DNA from 3 places in the Gottfriedia sp. NPDC057948 genome. Region 3 is predicted to be linked to each of the others. Evidence: riboswitches for the same ligand, from Rfam matches in the RefSeq annotation. Region 3 holds a riboswitch; each other region holds the start of a gene.
The links. A riboswitch is a leader RNA that binds a small molecule or an ion and turns the genes downstream of it on or off. The one in region 3 is predicted to bind S-adenosylmethionine.
Positions count from the first base shown of each region.

Region 1 (3,285 bases), on a different contig from region 3:
ATCTAAAGTTTTCATAGTTGAATCTCCTCTTTATTGCTGCTTTTAGTAAATTGAATTAAGTCCTCTGTTATTTCATACTTCAAAAATGGAGTGATAAAATAAATGCCGTTAAATTTATCCTTAACATAATCAATAAGCTCTTTTGCAATTTTTTTCCCTTCATCAACTGCTCTCTCTGGTTCCACTGATGAAATTCTGTTTCTTACCTCTTCAGATAAAGTAATTCCTGGAACTTCGTAATGGATAAAATCAGCATTCTTCTTACTAACTAATGGCATAATTCCGATAAAAATTGGCTGTTTAATATGACGAGTTGCCTCAAATAACTTATCAATCGTTTCAAAATCATAAATAGGCTGCGTTAAAAAATAATCCGCTCCCGCCTCGACCTTTTTCTCAAGTCTTTTAATTGCAGCATCAAATTTTCGAACATTCGGGTTAAAAGCTGCAGCGACAGAAAATCTCGTTCCATTTCCTAAGCTTTTACCGGAATAAAGTCTACCTTCATTCATTTCTTTAATCATTCGAATTAGTTCAAGTGATGCTACATCATATACTGAAGTTGCACCTGGAAAATCTCCTACCCTTGCTGGATCACCTGTAATAGCAAGAACTTCATTTAATCCTAATGTTGATAGACCCATTAAATGAGATTGAAGTCCAATCATATTACGATCTCTACAAGTTAAATGCGTCAAGACTGGTACATCCAATCTTTGAAGTAGTGATGCCATTGCCACATTCGAAATTCTAGGTGAAGCTAGTGGATTATCTGCTAGCGTAATTGCGTCAGCCCCTGCGCTATGTAATGCTTTCGCTCCTTCAAAAAACTTTCTAGTTTGTAATGTTTTTGGTGGATCTAGTTCTGCAATGATGGTCGTTCTCTTTTTTGCCTTTTCTGCAAGAGTTTCATTCTTTTGTTCTTCTTGCTTAGGGATTGTAATTTTAATTGTTCTGTTTTTCACTTCTTTTTTTGTAACAGGCTGTAAAGTATCAATCTTACTTCGTAAAGCAGCGATATGCGCTGGTGTTGTACCACAACATCCACCGATTAGTCTTACACCTTGTTCAATAAATGGTTTTGCCATATCTTCAAAATATTCTGGATTCGATTTGTATACGTATTTTCCATCAGTGTATAGAGGTAATCCTGAATTAGGAAATGCCGATAAGAAACCATTCGTTGGTAATGAAACAGTATTTAATGACTCCAACATATGAAGTGGTCCTAGATGACAATTGATTCCAACTACATCTGCACCCAAATCGATTAAATTAGGAAGTATTTTTTCGATATATTGGCCACTTTGCATGACGCCAATTTCTTGTAGTGTTACTTGTGCAATAATTGGTAAATCCGTTCTTCCTCTTAATAGATTTACAGCATCATATAATTCATTTTCATCATAAAATGTTTCAAGCATGATCCCATCTACGCCTTCTTCTAGTAACGCTGAAGCTTGCTCAAGCAGCATCATTTCACGTTCTAAAGGTGTCGTAAAAGAAGAACCTACATATTTCATTCCACCTATACCACCGATTACTAACGCTCTTCCTTTTGATGCCGCTCTAGCATTTCTAACAGCCATTTGATTAATTTGCTTAACCAGCTTTTCCAAACCATATTGTCTCAGTTTTCCAGCATTAGCACCGTACGAATTTGTTTGAATCACTTCTGCGCCAGCATCTATATATTGTTCATGTATATGAATGATTCGATCACGCTCAGTAATATTAAGTTCTTCAAAACAGCTGTGAAGTCCACCAGAATACAAAAGTGTTCCCATTGCGCCGTCACCTAAAACAATTCCATCTTTTAACTTTTCCAATAAGCCCATTCAATCACTTCCCGTTTAGATAAAATAAAAAACGCCATTCTCTCAAAAAAATGAGAGAATGACGTTTAAGTACAGATTACGCCTTATCTCTCATGTTTTAAACATGCTGGATTTAGCACTTTTTAGCTTTCGCTAAAGTTGCCGGGTTTCAAAGGGCCAGTCCCTCCACCACTCTCGATAAGGATTATTTAGTTATGTTCAATATAAAATAGTTTACTATATTTATATGATAAAGAAAAGACATTTATGGAAAGATTTCCAAAAATAAATTTATTTTGTTTACATAATAGTATTATTTAACTATTTTTATAGTGTGCTAGTGCTAATAGCGGATAAATTTCATTATAGCTATGATAGTGAATATAAAACTGACCAGGTAATCCTAATCCAGTTGGATAAGTTAATGCTTTATTTGATAATTCACTTTGAGTAGTTAAAAATTTAATCCCTTTTCTAATTATTCCATCTTCTTTATTACGAATTGAAAGTAAAGTATCGACTGCCCACGCTGTTTGACTAGGAGTGCTAAATTTTAAAGGAACATATTTATTTTTAACAGGTGAAAGACCCGATTCTCCCCAACCTCCGTCTTCATTTTGAATACTAACTAACCATTTCTCTGCTTTTTTAATTGCCTCATGATTTTTAGGTATTCCAACGGCTCTGAGCCCAGTAATCGCTGCCCAAGTCCCATAAATATAACAAATCCCCCATCTACCATACCAACTACCATTTGATTTTTGATTTTTCAAAAGCCAATTAACCGACTTTTTCACAATCGGATCATCATTTGAAATCGTCGTATAGTTTCCAATAAATTCTAAAATACGTCCAGTTAAATCTGCAGTTGAAGGATCTATGATTGCATCTTTTGCATTTTCAATTGGTAAAAATGTTAACCATTTATTCGTTACATTTTTTTCGAAAGCTCCCCAACCACCATCATCATTTTGAAGTCCAAGTAAAAAATGAACTCCCCTTAACCAACTTTCATGAATTGTGGACTGATCCAAAGAACTTCTAGTTAACGCCCTTAAAACTGCACCAGTATCATCATTATCTGGGATAAAAGAATTAACATCAGAGAAGCCCCAACCACCAGGACTTAAATTTTTAGCATGAACCTTCCAGTCACCATTCATATTTTGCTGTTTCTTAATTAGGTAGTTTATGGATTTCGAAACAATTGGATCACTTACGTGGTAACCTGCTTCTTGAATTGCATATGACAATAATGCTGTATCCCAAACTTTTGATGGCGAATTTTCAATATGAAGACCTGCTTCAGTATCGGCTGCATATGAAAGAAGTCCTTGTAGCGCATTTTGAATGACAGATGAAGTAGATTCATAGCCTAAAGCCATTAAAGCATAAATCATATAAAACGTAGAAGTAGCATAGCTATAAAAAGTTCCATTTGTTTCAATACGATCCAGAATAAATCTCT
Region 1 is NZ_JBHVPN010000010.1:77,539-80,823, reverse strand. Features, by position in the region: gene metH (methionine synthase) at 1-15, opposite strand, end outside; gene ACFVRR_RS15585 (bifunctional homocysteine S-methyltransferase/methylenetetrahydrofolate reductase) at 12-1,838, opposite strand; SAM riboswitch class I at 1,919-2,022, opposite strand; gene ACFVRR_RS15580 (terpene cyclase/mutase family protein) at 2,135-3,285, opposite strand, start outside.
Region 1: it holds a riboswitch for S-adenosylmethionine, as region 3 does, so the genes downstream of both, ACFVRR_RS15585 (bifunctional homocysteine S-methyltransferase/methylenetetrahydrofolate reductase) here and metK (methionine adenosyltransferase) in region 3, are expected to answer to the same signal.

Region 2 (3,285 bases), on a different contig from region 3:
TTTTAATGTTTATTCCTAGAAAAAACGTCGAGATGTCAGCGGATGGTCAAATATCAATTAATGTATGGCTTGCGGCTGGCCTAGCATTTGTTGTGGGCACTAGTGCAGGGATTGTTGGTGCAGGAGGAGCATTTCTGTTAGTACCAATCATGTTAACGATCTTAAAAATACCAACTCGTGTGACTATTGCATCGTCATTAGCCATTACATTTATCTCATCAATAGGCGTAACGATCGGGAAAATTTCTACTGGTCAGGTTGAAATTTTGCCGACAATTATTGTTGTAATTGCAAGTTTAATCGCTTCACCATTAGGTGCAAAAATAGGCAAACAAACAAAAACACAGGTTTTACGAGGGATTCTGGCAGTTCTAATTGGTTTTACTGCTTTGAAAATTTGGATTACGATTATAAAATCATGGATTAGTTGAATAAGGATTAACTATAAAAAACAGAAAAACTATTTTGGGAGTTTTTCTGTTTTTCTATTGGTCTTTAATATGGGTGCTAGATGTGAGCTCCTTTTTGTTGCTTCTAATAGCAATATTCTTAAATAAAATTTGCTAATTTTGTACTATATTAATTAAAATGGAACTAGTCGTTTTTTTAGCCTTACCTAAAAATTAAATTGAAATGGAGAATGAATTATATGTCAAATCAAAATGAAACGAACGCTTTACCGCCAAAAACATGTACAATTGAACGCCTTGTTACGCTTCAAGCGGATGTCGAAAAGGTATTGGTAGGACAAAAAACTGCTACTCGCCGAAACGGAAGATATGCGGATGTTGGGGAAGTGATGACCCTTCAAAATCATCAGTATGTTGTTGAAAAAGTTTATTCTCAAGCTCTTGGTGAATTGACAGATGAAGATGCTAACCAGGAAGGCTATTCAACTGTAGAAGAATATAAGCAATCGATTTTGTCAATCCATCCAGGAATGCCTTGGCTGCCAAAAATGAGGGTATGGGTTCATGAGTTTCGTCTCATCCAAGATTAATTTTTATGCTGTATAGAATGCTTCTTTACATACATATTGCTAGTGTAATTTTATCGATTGGCCCATTTTTTGTATTGATTCCGATACTCAAAAAGCTGCATACCTCAAAGTCTGCGATCCAACAGAGCTATTTGGATGTATTCCGGTTTGCTGTCAGATTGGCAAAGCATGCTGGGCATGTATTGGTTGGATCAGGAGTCTTGTTGGTACTAGTGGGTCATTGGTCGTGGAAGACATCTTGGATTGTGATGACGATTCTTCTTTTGGTGAGTTCATTATTTTTCCTAGCTAGAGCCTTTTCACCGACCATACGGAAATTTAGTGAACCAACACATGACCAGAGAATGCTGATTCAGAAGCTTCGTCGATCTATCTGGATTTACATCGTTCTTTTGATGGTTATGCTATGGTTTATGGTAGTAAAGCCTGCATTATGGTAGGCATAATTCAAAAAAGCAGACAGGTTCTTTTTATCGAAGAAGCTTGTCTGCTTTTTTGTCTTTCTCTTAAATGAAATACTAATAAAAACTGAAAAAAATAAGTATACTGACCTATTTCGGACGGTATATGAAATAGGCTTTTTTGATTTGAATAGATAGGTCCTAAGGAGTGTATAAAGTAGTGTTCGTAAAAAAATGTTATTTACAAACACAATTTTTACAAAAAAATTTAAAAATAATTCTTGACGGATTCTAAAAAGAGGGATAACATGAACTCAATAATTTAAAAACTTAATAAATTCTATTACTTATCCAGAGAGGTGGAGGGACTGGCCCTGCGATACCTCGGCAACGGGTTTGTTGTTTCGTAACAAATACCGTGCTAATTCCTGCAAATCGTTCATGCGATTTGAAAGATAAGAAGTAAAGTGGCTTATATATTTTAACCCCTCTTCTTATCTGTCTTATTGGATATGAAGGGGGGTTTTTTGATGTGGTGCCATAGGAGAAAAAGGGGGAAATATAGTTATAAATCCTAGTTTTCGAATCTGTTTACTTAGTTATGGTGATTGAAATAACTTGCAATGGGGGAAGTAATTTGATTGAGATAAAAAATGTCTCCAAGGTTTATCCTGGAAGACCACCAATTAAAGCTTTAAATAATATTAATATGAAAATAGAGAAAGGCCAGATCTTTGGAATCATTGGTTTTTCCGGAGCAGGAAAAAGTACATTGATTCGTTGTTTAAATAGACTTGAAGAGCCAACAGAAGGATCAGTTCTCATTGATGGATTGGACCTAATGACATTAAAAGATGAAGAGCTACGTAAGACACGTAGAAAAATTGGTGTCGTATTCCAACACTTTAATCTACTTTCTGCTAAAACGGTATTTGATAATATAGCAATGCCGCTATACCTTGAAGGAAAAAAGAAACGGGATGTTCAGGAAAAGGTAATGGAGTTAATTGAATTTGTTGGACTTACAGGGAAGCAAGATGTATTTCCGGGGCACTTATCGGGAGGACAAAAGCAAAGAGTGGGAATAGCAAGGGCACTCGTAACAAATCCAGATCTTTTGCTATGTGATGAAGCTACATCTGCATTAGACCCTGAAACAACAAAGAATGTATTAGAGCTTTTAAGGAAGGTAAATAAATCCTATAATCTTACAATTTTCCTTATTACCCATGAAATGAGTGTAATTCGTGATCTATGTGATAAAGTGGCGGTCATTGATGATGGTGAAATTGTCGAGGAAGGTAATGTTTATGACGTTTTTACGAATCCACAAAAAAGTATTACAAAGAATTTTGTTAACACTGTATTACAAAATGAGGTGCCGCCTAAGTTATCGAAATCATTATCAAAGGGAAAATATTATCAATTAGTCTTCCTAGGTGACAAGGCAGGCAACCCATTATTATCAGAGGTTCTTAAAAAATTCGATATACATTTAAATATTCTTTATGGATCGATTACAGAGTTACAAGAAAGACCTTATGGGAATTTGCTTGTGGCACTAGAAGGAACAAAAGAGGAAAGCGCAAAAGCTATTAAATTTATTTCGGAAAAGGGGATAGATGTGAGGGAGGTTGAGTTAAATGGAGCTTAATTGGGAATTCTTTTGGCCGCAGTTTTTGCAGGCAACTCAAGATACATTTCTAACTGTGCTAGGATCATTTATTTTTGGCACAATCATAGGATTGCCTTTAGGTATTATCCTAGTTGTAACAAGGCCAGGTCATATAATGGAAAACAAACCTTTATTTACGTTGTTAAATACCATTATTAATATTGTTCGATCTGTACCATTTATTATTTTGCTAGTTGCCATTATTCCAT
Region 2 is NZ_JBHVPN010000017.1:87,535-90,819, forward strand. Features, by position in the region: gene ACFVRR_RS19985 (sulfite exporter TauE/SafE family protein) at 1-431, shown strand, start outside; gene ACFVRR_RS19990 (ASCH domain-containing protein) at 650-1,000, shown strand; gene ACFVRR_RS19995 (hypothetical protein) at 1,006-1,440, shown strand; SAM riboswitch class I at 1,746-1,863, shown strand; gene ACFVRR_RS20000 (methionine ABC transporter ATP-binding protein) at 2,039-3,055, shown strand; gene ACFVRR_RS20005 (methionine ABC transporter permease) at 3,045-3,285, shown strand, end outside.
Region 2: it holds a riboswitch for S-adenosylmethionine, as region 3 does, so the genes downstream of both, ACFVRR_RS20000 (methionine ABC transporter ATP-binding protein) here and metK (methionine adenosyltransferase) in region 3, are expected to answer to the same signal.

Region 3 (3,285 bases):
AATGCAGTAAGCGCCCCAACAGGTACAGCTGCAGCTTGCTCAAAGGACATATTTATTGGTTTTTTAGCTAGAACACCTTCTTTATGTAAAGAGATATATTCAGCATTAGCTCCAAAAGTAAATCCACTATATCCAAAAACTTGATCACCTGTTTTAAAATTTCTTACGTTTTTGCCAACTGTGACTATTTCTCCAGCAAGCTCACAACCTGGTATTTGATTTTTCGGCTTAGTGAGGCCAAACATAAGTCGTGAAGGTAGCCAATACATAAAAGGAAAATCGGAGCTTCGAAGTTTTACATCTCCTGCGGTTACAGTTGTTGCGTGTATTTTAATTAATACCTCATCATCTTTTATTTTTGGTTTTTCAACTTCTGTTATTTGAAGAACTTCTGGTGGACCATATTTTGTACATATAATCGCTTTCATAGGTTCCTCCATTACAAACTTTAATTGAGTCATTTAAACCTATGAAAAATGATTTTTAAGTATACCTATATGTAGAAAAAACAGTGTGCATCTAACTAAACAAAAAAGACTGAATATAGCATATGCCATATTCAGCCTTAATCATTTATTATAGACCTGCATCAGTTTTTAAAACTTCTGCTTTATCAGTACGCTCCCAAGGAAGATCGATATCTGTACGGCCAAAGTGACCATAAGCAGCAGTTTGTTTGTAAATTGGACGACGTAGGTCAAGCATTTTAATAATTCCAGCTGGACGTAGGTCGAAGTTGTTGCGAATTACTTCAACTAATTTTTCTTCTGAAACTTTACCTGTACCAAAAGTATCAATAGCGATTGAAACTGGTTTAGCTACACCAATTGCATATGCTAATTGAACTTCAGCTTTATCAGCTAAGCCAGCAGCTACGATGTTTTTCGCAACGTAACGTGCAGCGTAAGCAGCAGAACGGTCAACTTTAGTTGCATCTTTACCAGAGAATGCGCCACCACCGTGACGAGCATATCCACCGTAAGTATCAACAATAATTTTACGACCTGTTAAACCAGCATCCCCTTGAGGTCCACCGATAACGAAACGACCTGTTGGGTTGATAAAGAATTTTGTGTTTTCATCAATTAACTCAGCTGGTACCACTGGTTTAATTACAAGTTCTTTAATATCATTTTCAATTTGAGCTTGAGTAGCTTCTGGACCATGTTGTGTTGATACAACAATTGCATCAATACGAACTGGTTTGTTGTTCTCATCATACTCAACTGTTACTTGAGTTTTTCCGTCTGGACGTAAGTAAGAAACTGTTTCATTTTTTCTAACTTCAGTTAAACGGCGAGCAATTTTGTGAGATAATGAAATTGGAAGTGGCATTAATTCAGGTGTTTCATTAACAGCAAAACCGAACATTAAACCTTGGTCTCCTGCACCGATTGCTTCAATTTCTTCATCTGTCATGCTACCTTCACGAGCTTCTAACGCTTGGTCTACACCTAGAGCGATATCTGCTGATTGCTCATCGATAGAAGTTAAAACTGCACATGTATCTGCATCAAATCCGTATTTTGCACGGTCATAACCGATTTCACGGATTGTTTCGCGAACGATTTTTGGGATATCTACATAAGTAGAAGTTGTAATTTCACCTGCAACAAGTACTAAACCTGTTGTAACTGAAGTTTCCGCTGCTACACGAGCATTCGGATCATTTGCTAAAATTGCATCAAGAATTGAATCTGAGATTTGGTCACAGATTTTATCTGGATGTCCTTCTGTAACTGATTCTGAAGTAAATAAACGACGTTGTGACATTGAGTCCCCTCCTAAATTGAATGTGACGGATCTCTTTTTTCTCAACATAAGAATAAAAAGTTTGTTCCTATTCCTATGTTTCCCATTTAAGATAAAGATAACTCAGTGTAAATTACGAAATTGCCACTGTATTTAAGTTTTGAGCAAAAAAAAAGCCTTCCTCTTATCAAATATTACATGAGGAAAGGGTTCTTGGTTATTTGCCTTTCGCTCTTATCGTCCAAGACATAAAAAAGTCTTGCATCAGGTTCAGCACCTTTCACTAAAAGTGAGGTTGCTGGGCTTCGTAGGGCCTGTATCCCTCCACCTACTCGGGATAAGAGAGTATCCGTATGAAAAGTATCATATTAAAATTTCACTTTCTTGTCAACAATTTTCATCATAACTTAAACATAATTCTACAATAACTTTATCTCTACATTCATTTCTATTTAATGGGAAATTACTAATTATTATACTTACATTTAATAACTTACATCATTTGATAAGTAAAGTTTACTCAAATTTATTTTTTAATCAAATTCATAACACATTTTGCCAACTAATAGTATACACTATTAAAATAAATGTGTTATACTATTTATCGAGATACCTACATGGCAGACAAATTATATTTAAAGGATGGTATTAGTATATGAAGACAGTTGATGTAAACTTTGAATTAAACGAATTACTTACTAGTAATCAAGTGTATAACCAACTAAGCGTTTCTGAGTTAGTTGAAAAAGTCCTAACAAGACAAGAAGGAATTTTAACGTCAACAGGAGCAGTTAGCGTTTCAACAGGCAAATATACTGGACGTTCACCTAAAGATAAATTTATTGTTCAAGAGGCATCTGTTGAAAATTTAATCGATTGGGGTTCAGTAAATCAACCAATCTCTGCTGACGTATTCGAAAAATTATATAGCAAAGTACTTAATTACTTAAAAGATCGTAACGAATTATTCTTATTTAAAGGATTTGCTGGTGCTGACACGGAGTATCGTTTACCAATCCAAGTAATTAACGAATTTGCATGGCACAACTTATTTGCTCATCAATTATTTATTCGCCCAACTGAGCAAGAGCTTCAAACTCATGAAGCAGAATTTACAATTGTTTCTGCTCCAACATTTAAAGCAGACCCAGTAGTTGATGGAACAAATTCAGAGGCATTTGTTATTGTATCATTTGAAAAGAAAATTATCTTAATTGGTGGTACGGAATATGCTGGAGAAATGAAAAAATCTATTTTCTCAATCATGAATTTCCTATTACCACAAAATAATGTTTTACCAATGCACTGTTCTGCTAACGTAGGTAGCGAAGGCGATGTAGCATTATTCTTTGGACTTTCAGGAACTGGTAAAACTACATTATCTGCTGATGCAGACCGTAAGTTAATCGGTGATGATGAGCACGGCTGGTCAGATAATGGTGTATTCAATATTGAAGGCGGTTGCTACGCTAAATGTAGCAATTTAACATTTGAAAAAGAGCCACAAATTTTCTCTGCAATTAAATTTGGTAC
Region 3 is NZ_JBHVPN010000005.1:180,594-183,878, forward strand. Features, by position in the region: gene ACFVRR_RS11250 (NAD(P)-dependent alcohol dehydrogenase) at 1-428, opposite strand, end outside; gene metK (methionine adenosyltransferase) at 577-1,773, opposite strand; SAM riboswitch class I at 1,984-2,096, opposite strand; gene pckA (phosphoenolpyruvate carboxykinase (ATP)) at 2,408-3,285, shown strand, end outside.